Duganella dendranthematis: one gene and its partner. The protein of the gene in region 1 interacts with the protein of each later gene in a pairwise test. Links are inferred from orthologs where the notes say so. Each region holds a gene or a part of one and is shown on either strand. Other genes may lie near its edges.

Evidence for each region.
Region 2: the proteins of HH213_RS04665 (region 1) and HH213_RS08700 interact in binary tests that used the Escherichia coli proteins (3 or more experiments, as listed by UniProt). The link is inferred for Duganella dendranthematis from one-to-one orthologs.

The regions. Positions count from the first base shown.
Region 1 is NZ_CP051684.1:983,742-999,185, forward strand. Bases 8,090-11,048 are described here. They hold HH213_RS04665 (sulfate/molybdate ABC transporter ATP-binding protein), read right to left. Parts: upstream 10,125-11,048; coding sequence 9,054-10,124; downstream 8,090-9,053. Other genes in these bases: HH213_RS04660 (CysB family HTH-type transcriptional regulator), read right to left, coding at 8,125-9,057; cysW (sulfate ABC transporter permease subunit CysW), read right to left, coding at 10,129-11,019; cysT (sulfate ABC transporter permease subunit CysT), read right to left, coding at 11,022-11,048. Also shown: HH213_RS04625 (NUDIX hydrolase), read left to right, coding at 1-168; aat (leucyl/phenylalanyl-tRNA--protein transferase), read left to right, coding at 178-939; HH213_RS04635 (arginyltransferase), read left to right, coding at 947-1,675; HH213_RS04640 (quinone-dependent dihydroorotate dehydrogenase), read left to right, coding at 1,709-2,749; HH213_RS04645 (aldo/keto reductase), read left to right, coding at 2,763-3,812; HH213_RS04650 (TonB-dependent receptor plug domain-containing protein), read left to right, coding at 4,007-6,331; HH213_RS04655 (methyl-accepting chemotaxis protein), read right to left, coding at 6,405-8,009; more of cysT, read right to left, coding at 11,049-11,897; HH213_RS04680 (sulfite exporter TauE/SafE family protein), read right to left, coding at 11,993-12,769; HH213_RS04685 (peroxiredoxin), read right to left, coding at 12,855-13,493; HH213_RS04690 (RBBP9/YdeN family alpha/beta hydrolase), read right to left, coding at 13,516-14,076; HH213_RS04695 (sulfate ABC transporter substrate-binding protein), read right to left, coding at 14,093-15,097; HH213_RS04700 (diacylglycerol kinase), read right to left, coding at 15,186-15,444. UniProt on the Escherichia coli protein: Part of the ABC transporter complex CysAWTP involved in sulfate/thiosulfate import. Responsible for energy coupling to the transport system.
Region 2 is NZ_CP051684.1:1,865,714-1,880,982, forward strand. Bases 6,928-9,711 are described here. They hold HH213_RS08700 (glutamate-5-semialdehyde dehydrogenase), read right to left. Parts: upstream 9,061-9,711; coding sequence 7,795-9,060; downstream 6,928-7,794. Other genes in these bases: HH213_RS08690 (2-hydroxychromene-2-carboxylate isomerase), read right to left, coding at 6,928-7,352; HH213_RS08695 (CopD family protein), read right to left, coding at 7,363-7,785; holA (DNA polymerase III subunit delta), read right to left, coding at 9,077-9,711. Outside these bases: HH213_RS08670 (EAL domain-containing protein), read right to left, coding at 1-1,738; HH213_RS08675 (HDOD domain-containing protein), read right to left, coding at 1,746-3,896; HH213_RS08680 (multidrug effflux MFS transporter), read right to left, coding at 4,107-5,387; HH213_RS08685 (THUMP domain-containing class I SAM-dependent RNA methyltransferase), read right to left, coding at 5,490-6,659; more of HH213_RS08690, read right to left, coding at 6,750-6,927; more of holA, read right to left, coding at 9,712-10,093; HH213_RS08710 (LPS-assembly lipoprotein LptE), read right to left, coding at 10,103-10,732; leuS (leucine--tRNA ligase), read right to left, coding at 10,741-13,362; HH213_RS08720 (helix-turn-helix transcriptional regulator), read left to right, coding at 13,578-14,366; HH213_RS08725 (VOC family protein), read left to right, coding at 14,404-14,754; map (type I methionyl aminopeptidase), read left to right, coding at 14,814-15,269. UniProt on the Escherichia coli protein: Catalyzes the NADPH-dependent reduction of L-glutamate 5-phosphate into L-glutamate 5-semialdehyde and phosphate. The product spontaneously undergoes cyclization to form 1-pyrroline-5-carboxylate.

The DNA of each region.
Region 1 (15,444 bases):
CTGTTCACCGAAAGCGAGATCCCGTGGGACGACCTGGCCTTCCCCACCATCCGCACCACGCTGGAACTGTTCTTCGCCGACCGCGTCAAGATCCGCGAAGGCGGCGGCTACGGCTTCCACACCCAGGACATCACGCGCCCCATGCGCTCCGACGACCAGCCAACCTGACGCGGCCGCATGATTCCCTGGCTCGACACCAACACGCCCTTCCCCGACGTTAGCCAGGCGCTGACCACCGACGCGCCCGGCCTGCTGGCGGCCGGCGCCGACCTGTCACCGCAGCGTTTGCTGATGGCGTACCGGCACGGCATCTTCCCGTGGTTCTCGGAAGGCCAGCCCATCCTGTGGTGGAGCACCGATCCGCGCATGGTACTGCGCACCGAACAGTTCCGTGTTTCCGACTCGCTCAAGAAAACCCTGCGCAAGGTCGAGCGCAGCCGGCAGGAAGGCGGCCGCTGGCAAGTCCGCTTCGACAGCGCCTTCGAGCAGGTGATGCGCAACTGCGCCGCGCCGCGCCGCGACGGCCCCGGCACCTGGATCTCGGAAGAGATCATCGCCGGCTACAGCGGCCTGCACCGCATGGGCCACGCGCACTCGGCCGAAGTGTGGCTCGATGGCGAACTGGTCGGAGGCGCCTACGGCGTCTGCCTGGGCCGCATGTTCTATGGCGAATCGATGTTCGCACGCGTCACCGATGCGTCCAAGATCGCCTTGGCCTATCTGGTGCGCTTTCTGCACGCGCACGGCGTGGCGATGATCGATTGTCAACAGGAGACCGGGCATCTGGCTTCGCTGGGGGCGGCGCCGATTGCACGGTCACAATTCCTGGCGCATCTGCGCAACAATATCGACTTGCCGCAGATCAGCAAATGGGAACCCATTGCACCTCTGGGCCCGGACGGTGTTAAGCTAGCCATAGACTCCACCACCGCTCGATAGGACGTGCATGACGCACCTGAACGACCTGCCCTTCGCGACGCTGCAGTTTTACACGACGGCGCCCTACCCTTGCAGCTACCTTGACGCGCGCCAGGCGCGTTCGCAGGTGGCGACGCCGTCGCACCTGATCAACGCGGATGTCTACTCGGAGCTGGTGAAGAACGGCTTCCGCCGCAGCGGCATCTTTACTTATCGTCCATATTGCGACGGCTGCCAGGCCTGCATCCCGGTGCGCGTGGTGACCGACGAGTTCCGTCCCAACCGCACCCAGCGCCGCGCGTGGATGAAGCACGGCGAATTGACCGCCGGCGTCGCCACGCTGTCGTTCTCCGACGAGCATTACGACCTCTACCTTCGCTACCAGAGCCGGCGCCATGCCGGCGGCGGCATGGACCAGGACAGCCGCGATCAATACGCGCAGTTCCTGCTGCAAAGCCGTGTCAACACGCGGCTGGTGGAATTCCGCGAACCGGGCGGCACGCTGCGCATGGTCAGCATCATCGACGTGCTGTCGGACGGCCTGTCGTCGGTGTACACCTTCTTCGACCCGGATATGGAAGGCGCGTCCTACGGCACCTTCAACGTGCTGTGGCAAATCGAACAGGCGCGCGAGCTCAAGCTGCCATACGTCTACCTTGGTTACTGGATCAAGGAAAGCCCGAAAATGTCCTATAAAACCAACTTCAAACCGCTGGAAGCGCGGGTCAAAGGCGTGTGGAGCGTGCTGGACGCCTGATAAAATACGGGCGAACCACAACCTGAGCGCCCCATGTCCAACAAATTCCTGTATTCCCTGGCCCGTCCTATGCTGTTTTCGATGGACGCCGAAGCCGCCCACCACTTCACCCTTCCCGCACTGAAACGCGCCGCCGCGCTGGGCCTGACCAAGCTGGTCAAGCAGCCGCAGGCCGATCCGCGCACCGTGATGGGCATTACCTTCAAGAACCCGGTCGGCCTGGCCGCCGGCCTGGACAAGGACGGCGCCTACATCGACGCGCTGGCCGACCTCGGCTTCGGCTCGATCGAAGTGGGTACCGTGACGCCGCGCGCACAGCCGGGCAATCCGAAGCCGCGCATGTTCCGCCTGCCGGAAGCGCACGCCATCATCAACCGCATGGGCTTCAACAACGGCGGCGTCGACGCCTTTGTCGCCAATGTGCAGGCTTCGCGCTTCTACCAGAACAAGGAAGGCGTGCTGGGCCTGAACATCGGCAAGAACGCCGATACGCCGATCGAGCGCGCCACCGAGGACTACCTGCACTGCCTGGAAAAAGTCTATCCATACGCCAGCTACGTCACCGTCAACATCTCGTCGCCGAACACCAAAAACCTGCGCCAGCTGCAAGGCGGCTCGGAACTGGACGGCTTGCTCAGCACGCTGAAGCAAGCCCAGCTGCGCCTGGCCGACCAGCATAAACGCTACGTGCCGCTGGCGCTGAAGATTGCGCCGGACATGGACGGCGACCAGGTCAAGAACATCGCCGACGCGCTGATCCGCCACAAGATCGATGGCGTCATCGCCACCAATACCACACTGAACCGCGACGCTGTCACCGGCATGCTGCATGGCGCCGAAGCGGGCGGGCTGTCGGGCGCGCCGGTGTTCCAGTTCTCCAATACCGTGATCCGCTTGCTGAAGGCCGAGCTGGGCGATGCGCTGCCGATCATCGGCGTCGGCGGCATCATGCAGGGGCTGGATGCGCGCATGAAGATGGAGTGCGGCGCCCAGCTGGTGCAGCTGTACAGCGGACTGATTTACGCCGGCCCGGCACTGATCAAGGATTGCGCCGACGCCCTGCGCGGCCACTAACACGGAGTTCTGCATGGACAAGGTACAACTGGGTAGCAGCCACCTCAACGTCAGCAAAATCTGCCTCGGCACGATGACCTGGGGCGAGCAGAACACCGAAGCGGAAGCGCACAGCCAGCTCGATTACGCCATCGAGCGCGGCATCAACTTCATCGATACGGCGGAAATGTACCCGGTGATGACGCGCGCTGAAACCCAGGGCGCGACCGAGCGCTACATCGGCAGCTGGCTGAAGAAAAGCGGCCGGCGCGACCAGCTGGTGATCGCCACCAAGGCGGCCGGACCGAACGCCAGCATCAGCTGGCTGCGTGGCGGCCGTGCCCGCAACTTCGACGCCGCCAACCTGAAGGCCGCGGTAGAGACCAGCCTGAAGCGGCTGCAAATCGAGCATATCGATTTATACCAATTGCACTGGCCGAGCCGCAACGTGCCTATCTTCGGCAACAACGTCTTCAATCCCAAGCAGGAACGCGCCGGCGTGGCGATTGAAGAAACGCTGGCCGCGCTGGGCGAGCTGGTCAAGGAAGGCAAGATCGGCGCGATCGGCGTTTCCAACGAATCGTGCTGGGGCGTGAGCGAATTCATCAAGCAGTCCGAGATCAACGGTCTGCCGCGCATCGCCACCATCCAGAACCTGTACAACCTGACCGCGCGCCACTACGAAACCAGCCTGCTGGACGAGACCTGCTATCGCGAGAACGTCAGCCTGCTGGCCTACAGTCCGCTGGCGTTCGGTCAACTGACCGGCAAATACATCGACGATCCGGCGGCGCACGGCCGCCTGACCATCTTCCCGGCCAACTGGAGCCCGCGCTACGTGCGGCCGGCTACGGTGGAAGCGGCCCGCCGCTACGTCCAGCTGGCGCGCGAGCATGGCCTGACGCCGGCGCAACTGGCGCTGGCCTGGTGCTACTCGCGCTGGTTCGTGGCCTCGACCATTATCGGCGCCACCAGCCTGGAACAATTGCAAGCCAATATCGACGCCTACAGCATTGTGTTGTCGCTGGACGTCATCAAGCAAATCGACCAGATCCACGCCGAAATCACCAATCCAGGCCAGTAAATCCGGGCGCTGTAACAACAATATTCAAAATTCACATATGTTAATTGCTAACGAGTAGTGTGCTTTGGGGGGCGCGGCATATAAGATTTACGTATTAATGCCACTTGAGAAAGAAAGTCACCATGCAGAACCGCCGCACCGCTCCCCGCTTCGCTCTCGCCCCACTGCCTCGTGCCCTGCTGTTGGGCGGGCTGATGGTGACTACTTTTGCCGCGGAGGCGCAGGAAAGCAGCGTTACGGACGGCGAATTGCAGTCCGTCGTCGTCACCGGCACCTACGCCAAGAACCGCCGCACCGTCGACTCGGAATCGCCGATCGACATCATCGGCGCGAAGGAGCTGCAAGCCAGCGGTTCGACCGAGCTGGCCACCGTGCTGGGCCGTGTGCTGCCGTCGCTGAACTTCCCGCGCCCATCCGGCGCCGACGCCTCCGACGCGGTGCGCCCGGCCCAGCTGCGCGGCCTGTCCCCGGACCAGGTGCTGGTGCTGGTCAACGGCAAGCGCCGCCACACGTCGGCGGTAGTCAACGTCAACGGCACCCAGGGCCGCGGCTCGGCGCCGGTCGACCTGAATGCGATTCCGCTGTCGGCCATCGACCACATCGAAGTGCTGCGTGACGGCGCCGCCGCCCAGTACGGTTCCGATGCGATTGCCGGCGTGATCAACATCATCCTGAAAAAAGGCGCCAGCGGCGGCGAAGCGGAAATCGGCTTTGGCGAGTACCAGAAACGCGACGGCCGCCAACGCTCGGTGCGCGCTTCCGGCGGCCTGGCGCTTGGCGAAAGCGGCTGGGTACGTCTGGCAGTCGATGCCGCCGACCGCGATCCGACCAACCGCGCCGGCGCCGACTTCCGCAATCCGGCCGAGCCGCTGTACGGCAAGGTCACGCAGCGCTTCGGCGATCCGGACACCAAGCCGGCCTCGCTGTTCCTCAACAGCGAATACCGCGTTACCGACGACATCGACTGGTACGCCTTCGCCAATTACGGCCAGCGCGACACTTCGGCGGCGGCCACCTGGCGCACCGCCTTCAACGGCACCGCGCTGCGTTCGCCGCTGTTCCCGCAAGGCTTCCTGCCGCTGGAAAACAGCCGCTCGACCGACACTTCGCTGGTAACCGGCGTGCGCGGCGAAAACACCGGCTGGCGCTGGGACCTGAGCGTGAACTACGGCGAGAACGAGTTCAAACTGAACCTGGACAACACCGTCAACCAGGACCTGGGCGCCAACAGCCCGACGCACTTCTACGCCGGCCGCCTGAAGAACTCGGAAACCGTGCTCAACTTCGACGTCGCCAAGGACTTCCCGGTCGAGGCCTTCAGCGGCCCGGTCACCGTGGCGCTGGGCACCGAGTACCGCAAGGAGACCTATGAAATCGGCGCCGGCGACGTGGCCTCGTACAGCGGCACTGGCGCGCAAGGCTTCTCGGGCTTCCGTCCGGTCAACGCCGGCAGCAACAGCCGCAACAACAAATCCATTTACGCCAACGTGGAAGCGGAGATCACCAAGCAGTTCTCGGCCTCCGCCGCGCTGCGTCACGAGCGCTACAGCGATTTCGGCAACACCACCTCGGCCAAGGGCTCGGCCCGCTATGCGTTCAACGACATCGTGTCGCTGCGCGCTACCGCCTCGTCGGGCTTCCGCGCACCGTCGCTGGCGCAGCAGTTCTACACGATCACCACCACCAACTTCTCCGTGGTCAATGGCGTCAACACGCCGATTGAAACCGGCACCTTTGCGGTCGGCAGCGCCGCCGCCACCGCGCTCGGCGCAACCCCGCTGAAGGCCGAGAAAGCCCGCAACTACAGCCTCGGCCTGGTGGTGCAGCCAAGCCGCAACTGGACCACCACGGTGGACGCCTACCGCATCAATATCGACGACCGCGTGGCGCTGTCGGCCAATATGACGCTGAACCAGACGCTCAAAAATGCGCTGGCCACGCAAGGCATTCTGGTCGGCGCGGGCCGCTACTTCACCAACGCCATCGACACCCGCACCACCGGCGTCGATGTGCTGAGCACCTACCGTTGGGACACGCGCGATTACGGCCGTTTCGACTTCACCGGCGCGTATAACCATAACAAGACGGATGTGGAAGGCATCAAAGCCAACCCGGCGATCCTGACCGCCAACGGCCTGACGCTGATCGACCGCCAGACCGTCAACCGCCTGACCGTCGGTTCGCCGAAAGACAAGCTGAGCCTGACGACCGACTGGGCCATCAGCAATTGGGGCCTGCGCGCCGTGGTCAACCGCTACGGCAGCTTCACGGTACCGCAGAACAACGCGACGCTGGATCAGACCTACGATCCGCAATGGACGCTGGACTTGTCGGGCAACGTCAAGTTGGGCAAGAACTGGCGCCTGACGGCGGGCGTGGATAACGCCACCAACCGCTACCCGGACCAGGTAACGTCGGCGGGCAACCTCAACACCAACGGCATCTACCCGTACAGCGGCTGGGCGCCGAACGGTTTCAATGGCCGCTACTACTACGCCAAGGCCAGCTACACCTGGTAACCCGCACGGCGGCGCGCTGGGGTCGGACCCGTGCCGGGTCAGACCCCGGTGTGCCCGGGTTTAGCGTTACGGCTCACGCCACCGCCAGCCGGGTCACGCGCGGTGTTGCTGGCAACGGACTCCCCGCCAGCTTGAACACGCTCACCGCCTGCGCCAGCAAGTCCGCCTGGTCGCGCATGCTTTGCGCGGCGGCGGCGGCCTGTTCCACCAGCGCGGCGTTCTGCTGCGTTACATCGTCTATCGACACGATGGCCTGATTGACCTGTTCGATGCCCGTGCTCTGCTCGCTGCTGGCGGCGCTGATCTGGTGCATGATTTCCGCCACTTGCTGCACCGACTGCACAATGCCCTCCATCGTCGCGCCAGCCTGACTGACCAGCGCCGCGCCGGCATCGACGGTCTCCACCGAACGTCCGATCAGCTCCTTGATTTCTCTGGCCGCCGAGGCCGACCGCTGCGCCAGGTTGCGCACTTCCGACGCCACCACCGCAAAGCCCCGCCCCTGCTCGCCGGCACGCGCCGCTTCCACCGCCGCATTCAAGGCCAGAATATTGGTCTGAAACGCAATGCCATCAATCACGCTGATGATATCGACGATCTTGCTGGAGCTTTCCTTGATCGCGCCCATCGTGGTCACCACCTGGCCGACCACCTGGCCGCCTTTGGTGGCATAGTCGCTGGCAGTCACCACCAGCTTGGTTGCCTGCCGCGCATTCTCGGCATTCTGCGACACGGTCGAGGTCAGCTCTTCCATGGAGGACGCCGTCTCTTCCAAACTGGATGCCTGCTGCTCGGTGCGCGACGACAGGTCCAGGTTGCCACTGGCGATTTCGTTCGACGCCGTGGCGATGGTATCCGTGCCCGAACGTACCTGGCCGACGGTGCGCGCCAGCGCATCGTTCATGTCGATCAGCGCGCGCAGCAGCTGGCCGGTCTCATCGGTGGTGTGGCACTCCATGCGCATGGTCAGGTCGCCGCCGGCCACCGCCTGCGCCATACCGACCGCGCGGTTCAGCGGCAGCGTGATGCTGCGCGTGATCACGTACAGTACCCACGCCGCCAGCGCGGCCGCCACCACGGTCAGTACAATCATCGTGGTGCGCGAGCTGGCATAGGCGCGCTCGGCCACCGCGCTGGTCTCCTCGACAGCGGCGATCTGGAACTTGACCATGTCGTTCAAGGCATTCAGGTAAGCGGTCTGCTCCTTGCGCACCGTGGTCAGCAGATACTTGACCGACTCGTCGCGCTGGCTCTGGTCAGTGGACATTTTCAGGAACGCGCTCTGCACCACCACATATTTTTCGCGCGCCTCCAGCACCGCCTGCAGCTTGAGCTTGCTTTGCGGGTCGCCGTCATCGGCGATCAGCTTGCCCAGCTTGTCAAGCCGTTCGACGTTTTCCACGCGGCGTTTTTCCACCCGCTCCAGCTCGGCCTTGACCACCGCCGGATCGGTCGACAGCATGGCGTTGCGCATGGCGCGGGCGATGTCGTTCAGACCGCCTATCGTTTCGTAAGCCAGGATGACCTTGGGGACTTTATCAACCGCGAGATCCTTGGTGTTGCTGTTGAGCTTACCAAGATTGCTGATGCCTTCGACGGCGATGCCGATCATGAAAATGATGGCCATGCCCAGACCGGCCGCCAGGCGGTAGCCGATTTTCCAATTACCGATACCCATGTGCGCTCCCAAAGTTGGTTGCAGGGATTCAGTATATGGTCATTTCGATATGGCAAATGAAAAAATTGAACGACTGTTTTGCTGCCGCCACAACTGATGCGGCGGCAGCAACAGATCAGGACAGATCCCCGCCGTTGAGGGCGGCGTCGATGTCGGCGCGGGTCAGATCCGGCGCGAATTCCTGGATGAAGTGGTAGGCGTATGAGCGCAGGTAGGCGCCCTTGCGCACCGCCAGCCGGGTGGTGTTCTGCGCAAACAGGTGCGACGCTTCCACCGCGCGCATGCCCTTGTCGCGGCCGTGGTCGAAGGCCATCGAGGCGACGATGCCGACGCCCAGGCCCAGCGACACGTACTGCTTGATCACGTCCGAATCCATGGCGGTCAGCACGATGTCCGGCTTGACGCCGGCCTGCGCGAACGCCGCATCAATATGGCCACGGCCGGTAAAACCGACGTCATAGGTAATCAGCGGGAACTCGGCCAGGTCTTCCAGCCTGATCGGCGAACGCGACAGCAGCGGATGGCCATCCGGCACCACGATCAAATGGCTCCAGCGGTAGCACGGGAACGACACCAGGTCCGGGAACTGCGACAGTCCTTCGGTGGCGATGCCGATGTCGGTCTTGCCGGACAAGATCCATTCGGCAATGTGCTCAGGCGCACTCTGCTGCAAGGCGATGCGCACGTCCGGATAGGCGGTGCGGAAGCTCTGCACCACTTTCGGCAGCGCGTAGCGCGCCTGCGTGTGGGTAGCCGCCACGCTCAAGGTGCCGCTCTGCTGGCCGGTATATTCCAGGCTGGCCTGTTGCAGGTTCTCGGCCTCGATCAGCAGGCGGTCGATGATCTTCAAGATCCCTTTGCCCGGCTCGGTCATGCCGGTCAGGCGCTTGCCGTTGCGTTCGAAAATCACGACGCCCAGTTCGTCTTCTAGCTCACGGATCTGGCGCGACACGCCAGGCTGCGAGGTGAACAGGGCATTCGCCACTTCGGTCAGGTTGTAGCCACGACGGGCTGCTTCGCGGATGGACCGCAGCTGTTGAAAATTCATATGGAGGCTCCTTCGTCCACGAACACCCGCAGGCGCTTTGGACGTACAACTAAAGTTTCGCCTTCTTTCAGGCCCAGGGAGCTGAAGCGCTCATTCGGAATCACTGCTTCAATCAATTCGTTGGTATCGTCGCGTTCCAGGTCCAGCTGGGCCAGCGGGCCGATCGCATGCGCGCGGCGCAGCTTGACCACAATGCCTTCGGCGCCCGGCGTGTAGCGGTCCACTTCCAGCTCGTGCGGACGGACATAAGCCGTGCCTTTGCCGGCCGCGCCGCCTTCGCCCGGCACGGTAAAGCTGGCGTCGCCGCTGGCCAGGATGCCGTCCTGCACGCGGCCGTGGAACACGTTCACATTGCCGAGGAAGCCGTAGACGAATGGCGAGGCCGGATGGTTGTAGACCTCGTCCGGCGCACCGATCTGTTCGACGTTACCCTTGTTCATCAGCACCACCTGGTCGGCTACTTCCAGCGCTTCTTCCTGGTCGTGGGTGACGAAGATGGAAGTGACGTGCAGCTCGTCATGCAGGCGACGCAGCCAGCGGCGCAGTTCCTTGCGCACCTTGGCGTCCAGCGCACCGAACGGTTCGTCCAGCAGCAATACACGAGGTTCAACTGCCAAAGCCCGCGCGAGCGCAATGCGCTGACGCTGGCCACCCGACAGTTGCGGCGGATAGCGGTCGGCCAGCCAGTCCAGCTGCACCAGTTCCAGCAGGTCTTTCACCTTGCGGCGGATCTGGTCTTCCGACGGACGTTCGCTGCGCGGTTTGACGCGCAGGCCGAAGGCGACGTTTTCAAACACGGTCATGTGCTTGAACAGCGCGTAGTGCTGGAACACGAAGCCGACCTGGCGCTCGCGCACATGGCTGCGCGACGCATCCTGCCCTTCCAGCAGCACCTGGCCCGAGTCCGGATGTTCGAGGCCGGCGATGCAACGCAGCAGCGTGGTCTTGCCGCAGCCGGACGGGCCCAGCAGCGCAGTCAGCTCGCCTTGCGGGAAATCCAGCGACACGTTGTTGAGGGCGACGAAATCGCCGAAACGCTTGTTGATGTTTTTAACTTGGATCGTCATGGTATTACTCCGAAATGCGGGCGTCGTCAGCGACGGATTCGTTCAGGCGCCAGGCGATAAAGGTTTTCACCACCAGCGTCACCAGCGCCAGCAGCGCCAGCAGCGACGCCACGGCAAAGGCGGCGGCAAAGTTGTATTCGTTGTAGAGAATTTCCACTTGCAGCGGCATGGTGTTGGTCTCGCCACGGATGTGGCCGGACACCACCGACACCGCGCCGAATTCGCCCATGGCGCGGGCGTTACACAGGATCACACCGTACAGCAGGCCCCACTTGATATTCGGCAGCGTCACGCGGCGGAAGGTGTCCCAGCCCGACGCGCCCAGCACGATGGCGGCCTCTTCTTCTTCGCTGCCCTGCGCCTGCATCAGCGGGATCAGCTCGCGCGCCACGAACGGGAAAGTGACAAAGATGGTGGCCAGCACAATGCCCGGCACCGCGAACAGGATCTTGATGTCGTGGTCCATCAGCCAGGGGCCGAAGTAGCCTTGCGCGCCGAACAGCAGCACGTAAATCAGACCGGAGATCACCGGCGACACCGAGAACGGCAGGTCGATCAAGGTCAGCAGGATGCTCTTGCCACGGAATTCAAACTTGGCGATGCACCACGAGGCCGCCACGCCAAACACCAGGTTCAGCGGCACGGCGATGGCGGCGGTAATCAGCGTCAGCTTGATGGCCGAGATGGCGTCTTCGTCGATGATCGCGGCGACGTAGGCGTCCCAGCCTTTTTTCAGGCCTTCGTAGAATACCGACACCAGCGGCACGAACAGGAACAAAGTCAGGAAGATCAGCGCGATGGCAATCAGCACGATGCGGACCCAGCCTGGTTCCAGGCTCCTCGGCGCCGACGGCAATTCGCCGCGACGGGCGACAGTAACAGGCGTAGCACTCATGATTATTTCCCCGACTTTCCGCGCGCCCAGGCTTGCAGCAGATTAATCCCCAACAGCAGCAGGAAGGACACCACCAGCATCACGGTTGCAATCGCGGTGGCGCCGGCGTAGTCGTACTGCTCCAGCTTGGTGATGATGAACAACGGCGTGATTTCCGACACCATCGGCATATTGCCGGCGATGAAAATTACCGAGCCGTATTCACCGGTAGCGCGGGCGAAGGCCAGCGCGAAGCCAGTCATCAGCGACGGCATGATGGTCGGGAACACCACGCGCGAAAATGTCTGCCAGGCGTTGGCGCCGAGACTGGCGGCGGCTTCTTCCAGTTCACGTTCCGCGTCTTCCAGCACTGGCTGCACCGTGCGCACCACGAACGGCAGGCCGATGAAGGTCAGCGCGATCACCACGCCGACCGGCGTGAACGCCACCTTGATGCCCCACATGCCTTCAATCACCTGGCCGAGCCAGCCATTGGCCGAATACAGCGCGGTCAGCGTGATGCCTGCCACCGCGGTCGGCAGCGCGAATGGCAGGTCGACCAGCGCGTCGATGATGCGTTTGCCGGGGAATTCATAGCGCACCAGCACCCACGCCACGATGCCGCCGAAGATGACGTTGATGAACGCGCCGAGCAGCGAGGCGCCAAACGTCAATCGGTAAGAAGCCATCACGCGCGCCGACGTCACCGTGGTCCAGAACGAATCCCAGGTCAGCGTGAACGTTTTGAGGAACACCGCAGACAGCGGGATCAGGACGATCAGCGTCAGGTAGAAAATGGTGAAACCCAGCGAGAGCCGGAATCCCGGCATCACGCGGAATGGTGCGCCCCGCTTGGCCACCGGCGGGGTGACCTCGGATGCTGCAAGAACAGCTGACATGAATGCTCCCTTATTACAAAACCTTCTATAAGGGCTGCATGTTCTCACCTCTGCTTCATAATACAAACGAAGCAATAGTCATTTGATTAGATGATTCAGCTATATACGAGCTTTGCCGCAACGGCAACAAGTGTTACCGCCAGCAAGCCCCGCAACAGGCGCTCGGGCACCGCGCGCGCGGCATAGGCGCCGATGGTGATGCCGGGCAGCGAACCGACCAGCAAGGTCAGCAGCAAGCTCCAGTTGATCGAGCCCAGCCACCAGTGGCCGACGGCCGCGATGGCGGTCAGCGGCACGGCGTAGGCGATGTCGGTGCCGGCCACTTCGGCGGCGGTCAGGCGCGGATACAGCATCACCAGCAGCGTGGCGCCAATCGCGCCGGCGCCGATAGACGAGATCGTCACCAGCGTGCCCAGCACGGCGCCGGAGACGATGGTGGCGCTGCTCAGCGCACGGCCTTGCAGCTGGCGTTCCGGATGGGCGGTGATCCAGGCCAGCATCTTGCGCTTGAACAGTAGCGCGATCACGGTCAGCAGCACCGAGCTGGCGATCATGTAGCGGATGATCTGACCCATTTCTTTGTTGAGTGTGCCGAAGTGCTTGAGCGCCAGGCTGGCGAAGAAGGCGGCCGGCAGCGCGCCGATGCACAGGCGGCGCACGATGTCCCAGTGGACGGTGCCGCGCATTTTATGGGTGAAGGTGCCGACGCCCTTGGTCAGCGAGGCAAACGCCAGATCGGTGCCGACCGCCACGGCGGGCGTGACGCCGAACAGCAAGGTCAACAGCGGCGTCATCAGTGAGCCGCCACCGACGCCGGTCATGCCGACCAGTAAGCCGACTGCGAATCCTGAAACGACAAACTGCACATCCATGCGATTTCCCCAAAGTAGGCCCGAAGGTTAACCTACTCTGGGGAAAGATCCAAACAACGGAAAACTAATAAGCTTATTTGCTCGCTTATTTGTTTGGCTGTGGGGTCACGCGCAGATATGGGCGCTCGGCGGTAAAGCCTTTTGGATATTTCTGCTTCAGCACTTCCGGATCCTGCACGGTCAGCGGAATGATGACGTCGTCGCCATCTTTCCAATTGCCGGGCGTGGCCACCGTGTAGCCATCAGTCAGTTGCAGCGCATCGATCACGCGCAGCACTTCGTCGAAGTTACGGCCGGTGCTCATCGGATAGGTAATGGTCAGGCGCACTTTCTTGTTCGGATCGATCACGAACAGCGAGCGCACGGTGGCCGTGGCCGATGCTTCCGGGTGAATCATGTCATACAGGCCCGAGACCTTGCGGTCCGCGTCGGCGATGATCGGGAAACCGACCACGGTCTTCTGGGTTTCTTCGATGTCCTTGATCCAGGCTTTGTGCGACTCGGCCGGGTCGACCGACAACGCGATGGCTTTCACATTGCGCTTGTCAAATTCAGGCTTCAGCTTGGCGGTCAGGCCCAGCTCGGTGGTGCAGACCGGCGTGAAGTCGGCCGGGTGCGAAAACAGCACCACCCACGAATCGCCAGCCCATTCATGGAACTTCAGTGGGCCGATGGAAGAATCTTGTTCGAAATCAGGGGCGGTATCGCCCAGGCGGATAGTCATGTTGGTCTCCAGAATAAAAAGGTCACGCGGACAACGCACCATTGTGCGCTTGTTCTGACAGAAAATACAAGGTTTCCAGTCCTTCCGGCCAGTCGCCCAGGCCGGACTCCGCATTGATGTGGCCGAGCGGTCCACCGTTGATGAAGCGGCTGCCCCAGCGCTGTGCCCACAAGGCGGCGCGCGGCGCGGCCATCCACGGATCGTTGGTGCTGCCGACCATGATGGACGGCACGGCCAGCGCCTGCTGCGGCAGCAAGGACGCCACATTGAACTTGTCGGGATCGGCCGGCGCCACCAGCAGCAAGCCAGCCACGCCGCCGGCATTGCGCGCCACGCTGTGCACCGTGGCCAGCGCGCCGAAGCTGTGGGCAACGATCAGCATCGGCCGTGGATCGTTGCCGCGTTGGCGCAGCTGGTCTACGCGCGCCGACCAGCGCGGCAGGTCGGGTACTTCCCAGTCATCCTGCTGCACCCGCTCGAAAGCGGGGAACAGCCGTTGCCAGCGACTTTGCCAGTGATCCGGTCCGCTGTTATGCAGGCCGGGCGCGATCAGCACGCGAAACTGTTCAAAGACGCTGGTCATTAGCTTACCTCGCAGATTACTTGTTAGGCTGGTAAATCTGGTCGAACAGGCCGCCGTCGGCGAAGTGGGTCTTCTGCGCCTTGGTCCAGTCGCCGGCTACGTCAGCCAGAGTGAACAGCTTCACTTTCGGGAATTGGCCGGCGTATTTCTTGGCGGCTTTCTCGGTGGCTGGACGGTAGTAGTTTTTGGCGATGATGTCCTGCGCTTCGTCGGTGTACAGGAAGTTCAGGTAAGCCTCCGCCACCTTGCGGGTGCCGCGCTTGTCGACCACTTTATCGACCACGGCCACCGGCGGTTCCGCCAGGATCGAGACCGACGGCGCGATGATGTCGAACTTGGTCGGGCCCAGTTCCTTCACGGCCAGCAGCGCTTCGTTTTCCCAGGCGATCAGCACGTCGCCGATGCCGCGCTCGACGAAGGTAGTGGTGGCGCCGCGCGCGCCGGAATCCAGCACCGGCACGTTTTTATACAGCTTGGTCAGGTAGTCCTTGGCGCTGGCTTCGCTACCGCCCGGCTGGCGCAGCGCGTAGCCGTAAGCGGCCAGGTGATTCCAGCGGGCGCCGCCAGAGGTTTTTGGATTCGGGGTGATGACCGATACGCCTGGCTTGACCAGGTCGGCCCAGTCCTTGATGCCCTTAGGATTGCCCTTGCGGACGAGGAACACGATGGTTGAGGTGTACGGGGTGCTGTTGTGCGGCAGCTTTTTCTGCCAGTCCGGCGACAGCAACTTGTGTTCGGCGATGGCGTCGATGTCGTAGGCCAGTGCCAGCGAGACCACGTCGGCCTCCAGACCGTCGATCACCGCGCGGCCCTGTTTGCCGGAACCGCCGTGCGACTGCTTGATCTTGACCGTGTCGCCGGTCTTGGTTTTCCACTCTTTGGCAAATGCTGTGTTGACGTCCTGGTACAACTCGCGGGTTGGATCATACGACACGTTCAACAGCGAGATGTCCGCTGCCATTGCTGGGGCGACGGCGGAAATGGCGAGAACAGCAGCGGCAATAATTTTTTTGGACAGCATTTGATTCCCCTAGTAGTGAAGGTCTCCAGATTACTGCTGCCCCTTATAAATGAGAACTAAGCTTTTATCAGTTCTATATACCGAAAAATCATATGAATCGGTTATACAGCACCACCGCCCAGGTGGCGATCGCCAGCAAACAGGTTAGCAATACTGCCGCGCTGCCGAAATCCTTGGCGTTCTTGGACAGAGGATGGCGCTCCAACGAGACCCGGTCCACCACCGCTTCGATCGACGAATTGATCAGCTCGACAATCAAGATCAGCATCAGCACGCCGATCAGCACCAGCTTTTCAAACGCCGACACGCGCAACAGCAGCGCAATGATGGTGCCGACGACAAACACG
Region 2 (15,269 bases), 880 kb from region 1 along the record:
TCTCGAAGAAGTCGCCGCGATCCAGATACTGCGGCGACAAATTCAGCGACAGGCGAATCGACTCGCCGCCAGCCGCATTCCATTGCAGCAGGTCGCGGCACAAGGCGCCCAGCATCCAGTCGGAGATCGGCAGCATCAGGCCATTCTCTTCGGCAAACGGCAGGAACTCGCCGGCCGACAGCAAACCGCGCTGCGGGTGGTTCCAGCGCATCAGCCCTTCCGCGCCGATGATGCGGCCGGTGGCCACATCCAACTGCGGCTGATAATACATTTCCAGCTCGTTATGCTCCAGCGCCTTGCGCAACGCCTGTTCCAGCGCGATCTTCTGGTGCGACACATCCAGCATCGAGTTGTGATAGAAGCTGTGGCCATTCTTGCCCAGCGCTTTCACCTGATACATGGCGATGTCCGCATGGCGCAGCAGCTCGTCGATGGTCTCGCCGTCGGTCGGGTAAATCGCGATGCCAATCGAAGCCGAGATATGCACCTCATGCCCATCCAGGTCGAACGGCCGTTGCAGGCTTTCCAGGAACTTGTCGGCGATGGCCTTGGCGTCCTGGCGGTCGCGCAGTTCCGGCAGCACGATGGTGAATTCGTCGCCGCCCTGGCGCGCCAGCGTATCGCCGCGGCGCAGGCAGTCCTTGAGGCGCGTGGCTACCTGTTGCAGCAGCTCGTCGCCTTTGACGTGGCCCAGCGTATCGTTGACCAGCTTGAAGCGGTCCAGATCGACGAACATCACCGCCAGCTCGGTTAGTTTGCGCTTGGCCTGGATCACGGCCAGGCCAAGACGGTCCTTGAACAGCATGCGGTTCGGCAGGTCGGTCAGGATGTCGTGATAGGCCTGGTACGAAATCACTTCCTCGGCGCGCTTGCGGTCCGTGATGTCGCGCGCCACGCCGTAGGTGCCGAAGAACTCGCGCGTCTTCACTTCGTGGTCGGGAATGTGCATGCCGATCGCGTTCAGGGAAATCGTCATCAGCGTGTTGTTGAAGGTGCGCTCGACGCCACCGCCGGCGCCGGAGCCGGGATGGCACTTGAGGCGCAGCTCGACGTTGCGCGACGCCCGTTCATCAACGCGGCGTTCGTTGAACGCATAGCGCGCGCGCTCCTGGTCTTCATCGTGCACCAGCACCGAGTAGTGGCGGCCGATCAGCTCTTCGCGCGTAAAGCCCAGCAATTGCTGCACGCGGTCATTCACAAACGTGAACTTGCCTTCGTGGTTCAGCGTGTAGATGATGTCCGGCGACGAGTCCACCAGGTAGCGGTACATCTTCTCCGAGTTTTCCAGCTGGCCGGCGATGCGCTCGTTCTCGACCGCCAGTTGACGCTTCTGCAGCGCGTTCTTGACGGTCTTGAGCAACTCCTCGCGGCTGTACGGCTTGCGCAGGTAGTCGTAGGCGCCGCGCTTCAAAGCGCCGATGGCCGCTTCGATGCCGACATCACCGCTCATCATGATCACATCGCAATCGATGTCGCGGGCGTTGATGTAATCCATGATCTCATGCCCGCTCATATCGGGCAGACGCAGGTCGAGCAGGATCAGATCGAATTTCAGCTTGGTTAGCTGGGCCAGCGCCTCGCTGCCGCAGGTGGCGGTCACCAGGTGGTAATCGCGGTCACGCAGCAGCTCATACAACGATGACAGCAAACGCGGTTCATCATCGACAAGCAGGAGACGGGGACGGTTATCAGAAGTCAAAGCTTCGACGGGGGCTAGGTCGAAAGAGTTCAGGTTCATCATGGCCTTAAGCGGAATCCATCACCCGCGTTGTCACGTTGGTGAGTTGGCTGGTACTGCCTTTGGCTGGCAGCAGGATTTCAAAGGTGGTACCCGTTTTGCCGGAACGGCAGGTAATCAGGCCTTGCATTTTCTTGACCAGGCTATGGACGATGGACAGTCCAAGGCCATGGTGAGCGCCCTCCTTGCTACTTTGCACAGGAGAGAACAGGTTAGCCAGCACGTCTGCCGACAAACCTGGACCGGTGTCGCTCACCACCAGTTCCAGATACAGCTTGCGATCACGGTTGACGTGGCCGCGGTTCGAAATCTCGATCTTGCCGCCATCGGCCAGGGCTTCGATGGCGTTCTTGATCAGGTTCACCAGCACTTGCTTGAGCATGTCGGCGTCGCCGTCGATCTCCGCCGGCTCCTCCTGCATGCGCACCACGATCTGCACCGAGGCCGGCACGAAGTCGGTGGCGCGGAACAGGCGCAGCACGTCGTCCACCACCTTGGCGACATCGGTGACGCGCGAGGTTTCGGTCGGCTGCAAATCGGCCAGGCCGTTAATCAGCTGGCCGACGCGGTCGATCTCCTCGTTGAGGATCGACATCTCGCCAACCACCGGCTCGCGGCGCGCCAGCTTGCTGTCCAGGACCGACAGGTAGTTCTTGATGATCGACAGCGGGTTGTTCACCTCATGCACCACGCGGCGCGAGGCTTCGCGGTATTCTTCCGCCACGTGGGCGATCTGGCGCTTGGCATGACCGCGTTCGCTCATCGCCGTCTCCAGCGAGGCTGCGGCCTGGGTGCCGAACGATTGCAGGAAGCGCTCGCGTTTTTGCAGCGCTTGCAACTGCCACGCCGGCGCGCCGCCGATCAGCACACCGAGGCAGCGCTGGTTGGCCACCAGCGGCAAGCACACCATGCTGTCGCTGCCGAGAATGCGGAACAGCTGTTCTTCCGAGACATTGAGCGCCTGGCCTTCACGGCTGATGTAGGCCAGCTTGCGCTCCAGCGCCGCCTGCGCCACCACGCCGCCCTTGTTCAGCGGGATAACAAATTCGGCCAGCCGTTGCTGGCCCTCGCCGGTCGATACGCCGTGCAGCGCGTGGCCGGTCGGATTCTCCAGCAGCAGCACGGCGTTTTCCAGATCGAACAGGATGCGCGCCGAACGCGTGATGGCCTCCAGCAGACCCGCTTCGCCATGCTGGCGCGCGAAGGTCTGGCCCATCTCGGACACCAGCATGATGTTGCGGACTTCTTCCGACAGCCGCTGCTGCACCGGATCGACCATCGGCGGCGCATACGCGGCCGGGGCGACGATATCGTCGGCGCCGGCCAGGTCGATGCCGAGGTAATTGGCCGACTTCTCCACCTGGCGCGCGGCGTTGCTGACGATCTGCTCCAGCTTCTCGCCATCCAGGTTGCACAGGCGCGCCGCCTGTTCGATCGCCTCTTCCTGGTCCTCGTGGCAGCACAGCAGGTGCGCCAGGCGCACGATGCGGATCAAAGGATGGGCCGCTTCCAGACGGCTAATCGGTTCGTGGTGATACAGCACGCTGTCGGCCAGGAAGGAATCCAGGTTCCAGCGTTCGATCAGCCAGGCGCCGGCTTCCGAGTGGGTGATTTGCAGCGTGCGCTGTTCGACCGCGCATAGGTCTTCGTCATCGCGCGCGGTGAAGTTAAAAGCGTATTCTTTGGGCGCCGTGGCCAGCAAGGCGAGGCGGCCGACGTTGTGCAGCAGGCCGGCCAGGTAGGCCTCTTCCACGTGCGGATATTCCATCTGGCGGGCGACGTCGCGGGCGATGACGGCGGTGGTCAGCGAGCCTTTCCAGAAACCGCGCAAGTCGGTGCTGGCGGAATGCGGGAAGCTGTTAAAGGTCTGGAACACCGACTCGCTGATCACCAGCGTCTTGATCATGTCGGTGCCGAGCGAGACCAGCGACTGCTCCAGGCCCACCGTGCGCTGGTTGCGATGGTAGGCCGAGCTGTTGGCGACGGTGAGGATCTTGCTGGTCATCGCCGCATCCTTGGCGATGAGGGCGGCCAGCTCCGGCATGCCGGCGTCGTCGGCTTGCAAGTGTTCAATCAACTTAATGAGTATCTGCGGCATGGCCGGCAGACGGGCAATCAGCAGTCGATTGCGAATATCATGGTCAGATTGTTGATGCATCGTATCAAACATTGCCGCCAGTAGACATCGATCAAAGAGCGGAACTCAACGGCCAAATTCCACCAACGTTAGGTTTCATGCGGGTTCCAAGCGCGTTTCAGGCCTAAAATAATCGCGCTAAAAAATTATCTTAGCATAAAGTCTGATAATAACTTAACACGTGGAAAAATTTCTTTCTCAACTAAGTCACTTTCCTGCCGTTAATGTTTATCAGCCCGGATAGCGCGCTAGCATGCGCCGGTAATGACGCGACGTCAACCACAAAGCGAGAGCAGAGGCACTAAAGGCCATCTGTCCTGCCGCTAACCACAGCGCCGAGTGTGATAAGAAGGGTGCAATCACCCCTGCCACGATGGCGCCCAGCAGGGTCACCGCGAACGACTGCACCGAGGCTACCGTGCCACGGATGTGCGGGAACAGGTCCAGCGCCAGCAGCGTCGCCCCCGGCGCCACCATCGACATCCCAAAGGTATAAAACAACATCGGCAGCACGGTCCACGGCAGCGCCGGCGGCAGGAAGCTGTGATACAACAGATTGACGCTGGACGCCGACAGCAGGAAGCAGAAACCGATGCCGATCTGGCGCGCGAACGGCATGCGGCCGGCGATACGGTTGGCCGCCAGCGCGCCGAGGAAGATGCCGCTCACCGAAGGAATGAACAGCCAGGCGAATTGCGATGGGCCGAGGTGCAGTTCCTCGGGCAGGAACACCGGCGCGGCGGCGATGTAGATAAACAGCCCGGCGAAATTCAGCGCCACCACGCCGGTCTTCAGGTGGAACAGCGGCGAGCGCAGGATTTCGCTGTAATTGCGGACCAGGAAGCGCGGATTGAACGGATGGCGCTTTTCCGGCGGCAGCGTCTCCGGCAGGCGGCGATAGCAAAAGATAAACAGCAGCGTGCTGTAGGCCAGCAGCGACAGGAAGATGGCGCGCCAGTCGAACAGCGTAACGATCCAGCCGCCGAGGATAGGCGCGATGGCCGGGGCGATCGAGAAAATCATGGTCACCAACGACAGCAGGCGGGCGGCGGCGGCATCCGCATACAGGTCGCGGATGATGGCGCGGCCGACCACCACGCCGGCGCCGGCCGAGATGCCTTGCATGATGCGGAAAACCCACAGGTAGTGGACGGTATGGGCGGAAGCGCAGCCCAGCGTACCGATGGCGAACATGGCCAGCGACACCAGGATGACGTTGCGGCGGCCGAAAGCGTCCGACAATGCGCCGTGCCATAGCACCATGCCGGCGAAGGCCAGCATATAGAAGGTCAGGCTTTGCTGCACTTCCAGCGGCGTGGCGTGCAGCGTGGACTGGATGTTGGGGAAGGCCGGCAGGTAGGCGTCGATGGAGAACGGGCCGATCATCGACAGGCCGGCCAGCATCACGGCCAGCGCGGCGGCGGAGAGCGGTTTGCGGTGTGATGGTTCAGGGGGCGGGACCTCGTGGTCGAGGTCCTGGTCGGGCAGGTCGGCGGGAGGTGTTGGCAGCATAAATCGTTTTCCTTTGAGGGCGCTAGCGTGCACCCCAAAGCGGCCCGCCGCCGCCGGGGTCTGACCCCGCACGGGGTCAGACCCCTCTGTGGCCCTGCGGGGTTAGGCTTCTTTCGGCTTGGCGGCGTCGCGGCGGTTAAAGCCGGCCACCATATCGAAGCGGAACAAACGGCATTCCAGCGCGCCGTTGAAGAACGGCGTCTTGCGCGATTCCTTCAAGCGCAGCAGCTTCGGCACGCCCAGATCCGCCGTGAACAGATACACCGTCCAACCGGCAAAGCGCTGCTTCAGCGTGCTGCTGAAATCCGCATAGAAGCTGTTGGCCAGTTCATCCTGCGGCAAGGTGCTGTCACCGCGCACGCCGATACGCTCGCCGTACGGAGGGTTGGTCAGCAAAATGCCCGGTACCGAAGTCGGCGCCTGCACCTGCTGCGCCTCGATCTGCTTCATCGGCACATCAAACAGAATGCCGGCGCTGCGCAGATTGTGACGCGCCATCTCCACCATATCGCCGGAGATATCGGAACCGAAAATGGTCGGCTCGGACGGCAAAGGATTCGGCTTGATGGCGGCCTTCATGTCCTGCCACACCTTAGCGTCGAAATCATGGAACTTCTCGAACGCGAAACGGCGACGCGCGCCCGGCGGCACGCCCTGCACCATCTGCGCCGCTTCGCACAGGATGGTGCCGGAACCGCACATCGGGTCAAACAACGGCATGCCCGGCTTCCAGCCCGATACGCGCAGCAGGCCGGCGGCCAGGTTCTCGCGCAACGGCGCATCGCCGGTCTCGGTGCGCCAGCCGCGCTTGAACAGCGCTTCGCCCGAGGTATCCAGGTAGACGATGAACTGGTGCGCGTCGACGAAGCCGAAGACGCGCATGTCCGGTTCCTTGGTATCGACCGAAGGACGCTTCTTGTATTGATCGAGGAAGCGGTCGCAGATCGCGTCCTTGATCTTCAGCGTGGTGAATTCCAGGCTTTTCAGCGGCGACTTCACCGCCGTGAGATCCACGCGAATGGTGTGGTCGTAGCCGAACCACTCTTCCCACGGCTGCTCCAGCGTCAGGTCGTAGATGTCGTTTTCGTTCTTGTAGCCGCCGGCGGCCATGCGCATCAGCACGCGCGACGCAATGCGCGAGTGCAGATTCATGAGGTAAGCGTCGGTCAACTCGCCCGAGGCGTGCACGCCGCCGGGAACTTCGTTGTGCACCTTGAGGGTGGTGCTTTGTTGTGCGATTTCGCGCAGTTCTTCGGCTAACGCCGCTTCCATGCCGCGCGGGCATGGGCAAAAGAAGGATGCCATAGGTGTACCTTTTGTCCGTTAAAAAAATGCGCGCCGCCCACGCGGGCGCGGCGCCTGTTACTTCGTCATTGCGCGCTCCAGGAAGTCCAGACGATCCTGGCCCCAGAAGCTTTCGCCTTCCAACACATACCACGGCGATCCGAACACGCTGGCGGCGTTCGCATCGTCTGTATTGCGGTCATACTCGGCCTGCGCACTGGCCGTTTCCGCCGACTTGACCAGCGCCTTGCCATCCAGCTCGCAGCTGCCGGCGATCTGCACCAGCGTGGCCTCGTCGCCGATATTCCTGTCTTCCGCCCACAGCGCGCGCATGATGGCGCCGGCCAGCATCAACGCGACGTCGGTGCCGTGCGAAATGCGCGCGGCCACAATCATCTTGTTGGCCAGCTCCGGCGACACCGGGAAAAACTGAGGCTGCGTCTTGAGCGGAATGCCGAGATACGCCGACCAGCGCGCCAGTTCCAGCAGGCGGTAAGCCTGCCGCTGCGGCGCGCGCTTGGCCAGCGGCAGGCCGCCCGACACGCCAAACACCTTGCTCAAGTCGCAGGGTTTCAACTCAACCTGCACGCCATGTTTCTGCGCCAGCGCGACGAAGCGCTCGTGGCCCAGATACGCCCACGGCGAATGCGCTGCAAAGAAGTACTGACACACTTTGCTCATGATGCTTCCTTTAGAAAGGCTTGACCACCACCAGCAGCACGATGCCCAGCATCAGGAACACCGGCAGCTCATTAAACACCCGGAACCACTTGTGACTGCGTTTATTGTCGCCGCGCTCGAAGCGCTTCAGGATGCCGCCGCACATATGGTGATAGCCGATCAGCACCACCACCAGCGCCAGCTTGGCGTGCAGCCAGCCGGGCATGTGCGCGCCGTACGCCAGATAGATCAGGTACGCCCCGAACAGCACCGCAAACACCGACAGCCACAGCGAAAAACGATACAGCTTGCGCGCCATCAGCAGCAGGCGCTCGCTGGCGTTGCGGTCGGTCTCCATCGCCAGGTTGACAAAGATGCGCGGCAGGTAGAACACGCCGGCCATCCAGGCGATGACGAAGAAGATATGCAGTGCTTTGATCCAGAGGTACAGCATGAGCGATCCTTATTGTCTAACTTCTCCGTGGCCGAATACCACGTATTTCAGCGAGGTCAGACCTTCCAGGCCGACCGGGCCGCGTGCGTGCAGCTTGTCGTTGGAGATGCCGATCTCCGCCCCCAGGCCATACTCAAAACCGTCCGCAAAGCGGGTCGAGGCGTTGATCATCACCGACGCCGAATCGACTTCACGCAGGAAGCGCATCGCCGCCGAATGGTCTTCGGTGATGATCGCCTCCGTGTGCTTGGACGAGTAAGCGCTGATGTGATCCATCGCCTCGTCCATATCCTCTACCACTTTGACCGCCAGAACCGGCGCCAGGTATTCGGTCGACCAATCCTCTTCCGTCGCGTCCACCAGATGCGGGTAGCCGGCCAGGATGGCTTTCGCTTCCGGATCGGCGCGCAATTCGACTTCCTTGGTTGAGTACAGCGCGGCCAGTTGCGGCAGCACCGCCGGCGCGATCGAACGCGCCACCAGCAGCGTTTCCATCGTGTTGCAGGTGCCGTAGCGATGGCACTTGGCGTTGAAGCCGATGTCCACCGCTTTCTTCATATCGGCCTTGCCGTCGATGTAGACGTGGCAGATGCCATCGAGGTGCTTAATCATCGGCACCGTGGCCTCGGCCATCAGGCGCGCGATCAAGCTCTTGCCGCCACGCGGCACGATCACGTCCACATACTGCGGCATGGTGATCAAGGCGCCGACGGCGGCGCGGTCGGTGGTGTCCACCACTTGCACGCCATCGGCCGGCAGGCCAGCGCCTTCCAGGCCTTGCTTGACCAGCTTGGCCAGCGCGCGGTTGCAGTGAATCGCTTCCGAGCCGCCGCGCAGGATGGTGGCGTTGCCGCTCTTGATGCACAGCCCTGCTGCATCCACCGTCACGTTGGGGCGCGATTCGTAGATGATGCCGATCACGCCCAGCGGCACGCGCATCTGGCCGACCTGGATGCCGGTCGGCCGGAACTTCAGGCCGGAGATTTCACCGATCGGGTCCGGCAGCGCGACGATCTGGCGCAGGCCTTCGATCATCGTGGCGATGGCCTTGTCCGACAGCGCCAGGCGGTCCAGCATCGCCGGTTCCAGGCCGTTGGCGGCGGCGGCGTCCATATCCAGCTGATTGGCGGCGCGCAGCGCGTCGGCATCACGTTCAATTGCATCGGCGATCAACGTCAGCGCGCGGTTGCGCGCGGCGCTGTCGGCACGGGCCATGGCGCGCGACGCCTTGCGCGCCCGCTGGCCCAGTTGTTCCATGTACTGCTTGATGTCCATCGTCATCTCGTCGGTGTTAGCCGCGCGCGACCTTCAACGCCAGTTGCAGCATCGCGTCCCACGCGTCGCCGGCATACGCTTTCGCGCGCAGGCCCTTGATCATCTTGTCCACTTGCGCCGCATCCTTCATTGCCGCTTCCAGCGTCGGCAGCGACAGCCGGCGCAGCGCCGGGTCCATCATGCGTTCCTTCGGTCCCCAGATGCGATGCTCTTTCAGCAGCGCCCCCAAAGGCCGGCCTTGCGCCATGCCCGCCTTCAGCTTGAGCAGCGTGCGGATTTCCTCCGACACCGCCCACAGCACCAGCGGCAGCGCTTCGCCCTCACCTTTCAGGCCGTCCAGCATGCGGATCAACCGCGCCGGATCGCCCGCCAGCATCGCTTCACTGAGCTTGAACACATCGTAGCGCGCCACATTCAGCACCGCTTCATGCACCTGCTCGTAGGTCAGCTTGCCCGGCTCGTGCAGCAAGGCCAGTTTTTGAATCTCCTGATGGGCCGCAAGCAGATTGCCTTCCACGCGATCGGCGATGAAATCGATGCTCTGCCGGTCCGCGCTTTGCCCTTGTTGGGCAAGGCGCTGGCCTATCCAATTGGGCAACTGCGCCCGTTCCACCTGCGGGATGTCGATATACACCGCCGCCTGTTGCAGACTGGCGACCCAGGCCGCCTTCTGCGTCTGCCAGTCCAGCTTTGGCAGCGTGATCAAAGTCAGGTTGTCCGGACTCAGATCCTTGACATAATTTTGCAGCGCCGCGCCGCCATCCTTGCCCGGCTTGCCGGTCGGGATGCGCAGCTCGATCAGTTTCTTGTCACCGAACAGCGACAAGGCCTGATTGGCCGCCAGCAGCTCGCCCCACTTGAAGCTGCGCTCCACGGTCAGCACGTCGCGCTCGGAATAGCCCTGCGCGCGCGCGGTCTTGCGGATCTTGTCCGCAGCCTCCAGCGCCAGCAGATGCTCATCGCTGGTGATGACGTACAGCTGCGACAGCGATTTGCTCAAATGGCCGTCCAGCGCCTCCAACCGTAATTGCATGCGGCGCCTTTATTGAATCGGCACGGCCGGCGGCAACGTCGACGGCTGACCCGATGGCTGCACGCCACCCGGCAGCGGCGTCGGCGCCAGCGGCGGTAGCGACATGCCGGACGTCTTGACGGCGGCGATGCGGCGCATCATCTGCTGTACCAGATCGGTCTGCATGTCCTTGTACAGCAAGGCCTCTTCCTGCTCCTTGGCCAGCAGCTGGGTTTCGTTAAAGTCGATCGGCCGGGTCAGCGTGATGTTGGTTGGCCCCAGCAGCTCCTTGCCTTGCTTGTCGAGGACGCGGAACAGAATGCTGTAGGTCAGCAGGTACTGTCGCACGCGGCCATTGTTGTTCAGCGACAGAATGGTCTTGGTCTTGGTCTTTTCCGGATTGCTCAAGACATCGACCACACCATCGGCGTCCTTGGCGCTGGCGACCACCGTGGTGCCGCCGTTGGCGCGAATATTGCGCTTCAGATCAATCGCCAATGGCGACGTCTCTGGCAGCCCCACATAGATCGTCGGGAACGGCAGCGTGTAGTGGCCGCTGTCGCCGCGCAGGTGGAAACCGCAGGCCGTCACCGTCAACGACGCGGCCAGCACGGCGGCATACAGCGCGCCGCGGCGGAAAAACTTCAGAGTAGTCGCCATGGTTCTCTTTACACTACGATGTTAACCAGCTTGCCCGGCACCACGATGATCTTCTTCGGCGTGCCTTCGATGAACTTCTGTACCGCTTCGTTGGCCAGTGCGGCCGCTTCAATGGATGCCTTGTCGGCGCCCTTGGCCACCACCACGCTGCCACGCAGCTTGCCGTTCACCTGGATCATCATCTCGATTTCCGATTGTTCCAGCGCGGCTGGATCAACCTGCGGCCAGGCCGCGTCGAGGATATCACCAGCGTAGCCCAGCTCTTTCCACAGCACGTGGGTGATGTGCGGCGCCACTGGGTTCAGCAGGCGCAGGAAGATCGCGTAGCCTTCCGACAGCACGGCCGCTTCCACGTCCTTGGCCGATTCGAGCGTGTTCAGCATCTTCATGCAGGCCGAAACCACGGTGTTGTACTGGATGCGCTTGACGTCGTAGTCGGCCTGCTGCAGCACCTTGTGCACTTCGCGGCGCAGCGCTTTGCTGGCATCGGAAGTAGCGACAGCGGCCAGCGGCGCACCGGCGGCGGCGATGGCTTCACGCTGCGCGTAGCCGAAGGCCCACACGCGACGCAGGAAGCGGTTGGCGCCTTCCACGCCGCTGCCCGACCATTCCAGCGTTTGCTCTGGCGGCGAGGCGAACATGGTGAACAGGCGCGCGGTGTCGGCGCCGTATTGTTCGATCTGCGCTTGCGGATCAATGCCGTTGTTCTTCGACTTCGACATCTTCTCGGTGCCGCCGATCTGCACCGGTTGGCCGTCGTCCTTCAGGGTTGCGCCTTGCGGACGGCCCTTGTCGTCCAGCGTCAGGTCGACGTCGGCCGGGTTGAACCAGATCTTCTTGCCCGAATCTTCTTCGCGGTAGTAGGTCTCGTTCAGCACCATGCCCTGGGTCAGCAGGTTGGTGAACGGCTCGTCGAATTTCACCAGGCCGAAGTCGCGCATCACCTTGGTCCAGAAGCGCGCATACAGCAGGTGCAGCACCGCGTGCTCGATGCCGCCGATGTACTGGTCCATCGGCATCCAGTAATCGTTGCGGGCGTCGACCATGGCGTCGTTCGAGCCTGGCGAGGTATAGCGCATGTAGTACCACGACGAATCGACGAAGGTATCCATGGTGTCGGTTTCGCGGCGCGCAGGCTTGCCGCACTGCGGGCAGTCGCACTTGAGGAAGGCTTCGTACTTGTTCAGCGGGTTGCCGCTGCCATCTGGTACGCAGTCTTCCGGCAGCACCACCGGCAGGTCTTTTTCCGGCACCGGCACCGAGCCGCAATCGGCGCAGTTGATCATCGGGATCGGCGTGCCCCAGTAACGCTGGCGCGAGATGCCCCAGTCGCGCAGACGGAAGGTGATCTTCTTCTCGCCCAGGCCGAGGGCGGCCATGTCGGCGGCCACCGCATCGACGGCTTCCGGGTAGCGCAGGCCGTCGTACTTGCCGGAGTTGGTGACGATCGAAATCTCTTTGTCGCCGTACCATTCCTGCCAGGCTTCGGTGGAGAATTCCTGGCCTTCAGCCTTGATCACTTGCTTGATCGGCAGATTGTATTTTTTGGCGAAAGCGAAATCGCGCTCGTCGTGTGCCGGCACACCCATCACGGCGCCATCGCCGTAGGTCATCAGCACGTAGTTGCCGACCCAGACTTCGACTTTGTCGCCGGTGATCGGATGGGTGACGAACAGGCCGGTCGGCATGCCCTTCTTCTCCATCGTCGCCATGTCGGCTTCAATCACCGAGCCCAGTTTGCACTCGGCGTTGAAGGCGGCCAGTTCCGGATTGGTCTGCGCGGCCAGCACGGCCAGCGGATGCTCGGCAGCGACGGCGCAGAAGGTCACGCCCATCACCGTGTCCGGACGGGTGGTGAAGACGTACATCTTGCCGTCGCCGATCAGGGCGCCGTCGGCGTCCTTGATCTCGTGCGGGAAAGCGAAGCGCACGCCGGTCGATTTGCCGATCCAGTTCGATTGCATGATGCGCACGCGCTCAGGCCAGCCTGGCAGCTTGTCGTCGACATAGCCCAGCAGTTCATCGGCGTAATCGGTGATGCGCGCGTAGTACATCGGAATTTCGCGCTTCTCGATCACCGCGCCCGAGCGCCAGCCCTTGCCGTCGATAACCTGTTCGTTGGCCAGCACGGTCTGGTCGATCGGGTCCCAGTTCACAGTACCGGTCTTTTTGTAGATGATGCCTTTTTCCAGCATCTTCAGGAACATCCACTGGTTCCACTTGTAGTATTCCGGCTTGCACGCGGTCATTTCGCGCGACCAGTCGATAGCCAGACCCATCAGCTCCATCTGCGAGCGCATGTGGGCGATGTTGGAGTAGGTCCATTGCGCCGGCGGCACGTTGTTGGCCATCGCCGCGTTCTCGGCCGGCATGCCGAAGGCGTCCCAGCCCATCGGCATCAGCACGTTGTAGCCGTTCATGCGCAGATAGCGGTACATCACGTCATTGATCGTATAGTTGCGCACGTGGCCCATGTGCAGCTTGCCCGATGGGTAAGGCAGCATCGAGCAGGCGTAGTATTTACCTTTCGGGAAGCGCGGGTCGTGTTCGACGGCCTTGTAGGCATCGATCGCCTTCCAGTGGGATTGGGCGGCTTTTTCTACGTCAGCGGGACTATATTTATCTTGCATGATGGTGTACGGCCAATTAGTGAATATGAACCGGACATTATACCTTGAGGCCGAGTGTTTCACGCACCGGCGGAGGGTGAAGGCCGGCTGATTCGATAAAATATGCCCGCGCGTGCTTTACCCCTCAAGCGGCGAGCCGCCGTCGGGGTCCGACCCCGTACGGGGTCGGACCCCTTTGTGGCCCTGCGGGGTTGAAAAAAGGATACTGATCTACCATGTTTTATCGCGAATATCCGCCTCATCCGCTGCTGGCGGCACATGTGGCATGCGTGTGGGCGGCGCGGGCGCCGGCTGCAGCGCATACGCACCGGGTGTTGCCGGACAATTGTGTCGATATTCTCTGGCAGGACGGCGGCCAGCAGGGATTTGCGGTGGGGATGATGTCGTCGTCCATCCTCGTCGCCAGCGCGCGGCCGGTGTTGACGTTGGCGGTGCGTTTCAAGCCGGGCATGGCGGGGGTGTTCCTGGCCGCGCCGCTGCAGGCGCTGACCGATCAGCGCGCCGATATCGATTTGCTGTGGGGTCGCAGCGATGCCGATCGGCTGGCCGATGCGCTGTGGACCGACGCGGCGCCGGAGCGCGCGCGGCTGGCCCTGATCGAGCAGGAATTGTTACAGCGCTTGCGGACGGCCAACGGAGATTCAGCGGATGCGATGCGGCCGGCCGGCGCGCTGGCGCTGGTGCAGCGGGCGGTAGCGGCGCTCGATGGTAGCGGCGGCGCCTTGCGCGTCGAACAGCTGGCGGCCGAGCTGGGCGTGTCGCGCCAGCATCTGGCGGTGCAGTTTCGCCAGCATGTCGGCCTGTCGCCCAAGCTGTTTGCGCGGATCTGCCGCTTCCGCCTGGCCACCGCCGCCCTCAAGACCGCGCCGGCCGGCTCGCCCGACTGGGCGCAACTGGCGCTGGAGTGCGGCTACTTCGACCAGTCCCACCTGATCCACGATTTCCAGGCGCTGGCCGCCACCACGCCCGAACGATTCCATTTTTCCAATCGCCCCGCCGCCTGATGTGCCAAGATGATGTTTTTATCAACCGGAGACACTCATGATCAACGGATTACGCACCGTCGCTTACCCGGTGGCGGACCTGACCGCCGCCAAGGACTGGTACACCAAAGTGTTCGGCGCCGCGCCCTATTTCGACCAGCCGTTCTACGTCGGCTTCAACATCGGCGGTTTTGAGCTGGGCCTGATCCCGGACGGCACGCCCGGCACCGCCGGCAGCACCGTCTATTGGGGCGTGGATGATATCGAAGCGGAAGTCAGCCGCATCACCGCGCTCGGCGCCACCATCCATGGCGCCATCCAGGACGTCGGCGAGAGCATCAGGACGGTGGAATTGGCCGACCCGTTCGGCAACATCCTGGGGCTGATCTACAACCCCACTTCGATTTGAAAGCGGTGCGCTAGCGATTGTGGGAAAATACTGCCTCTGCAAATAAAGAGGTCGCCCCCATGTCCGCCACCCGCCGCAACGCCAATCTCATCAAAACGCCTGAGCAAATGGTCCAGGCCCGCGTCGCCGCCCAACTGGCGGCCGACGTGCTGACCATGATCGCTCCCCACGTCAAGCCGGGCGTGACCACGGCCTACCTCGACCAGCTGTGCAACGACTACATCGTCAACGTGCAGCATGCGATTCCGGCCAACGTCGGCTACGGCGGCTTCCCGGCCACCGTGTGCAGCTCGGTCAACCACGTGGTGTGCCACGGCATTCCGTCGGCCACGCAGGTGCTGAAAGAAGGCGACATCATCAACATCGACGTCGCCGTCATCAAGGATGGCTGGCATGGCGATACCAGTCGCATGTATTACGTTGGCGAGCCGTCCAAGCCAACCCGCAAGCTGGTGGAAACCACCTACGCGGCGATGTGGGCCGGCATCCGCGCCGTCAAGCCGAAAGCCACGCTG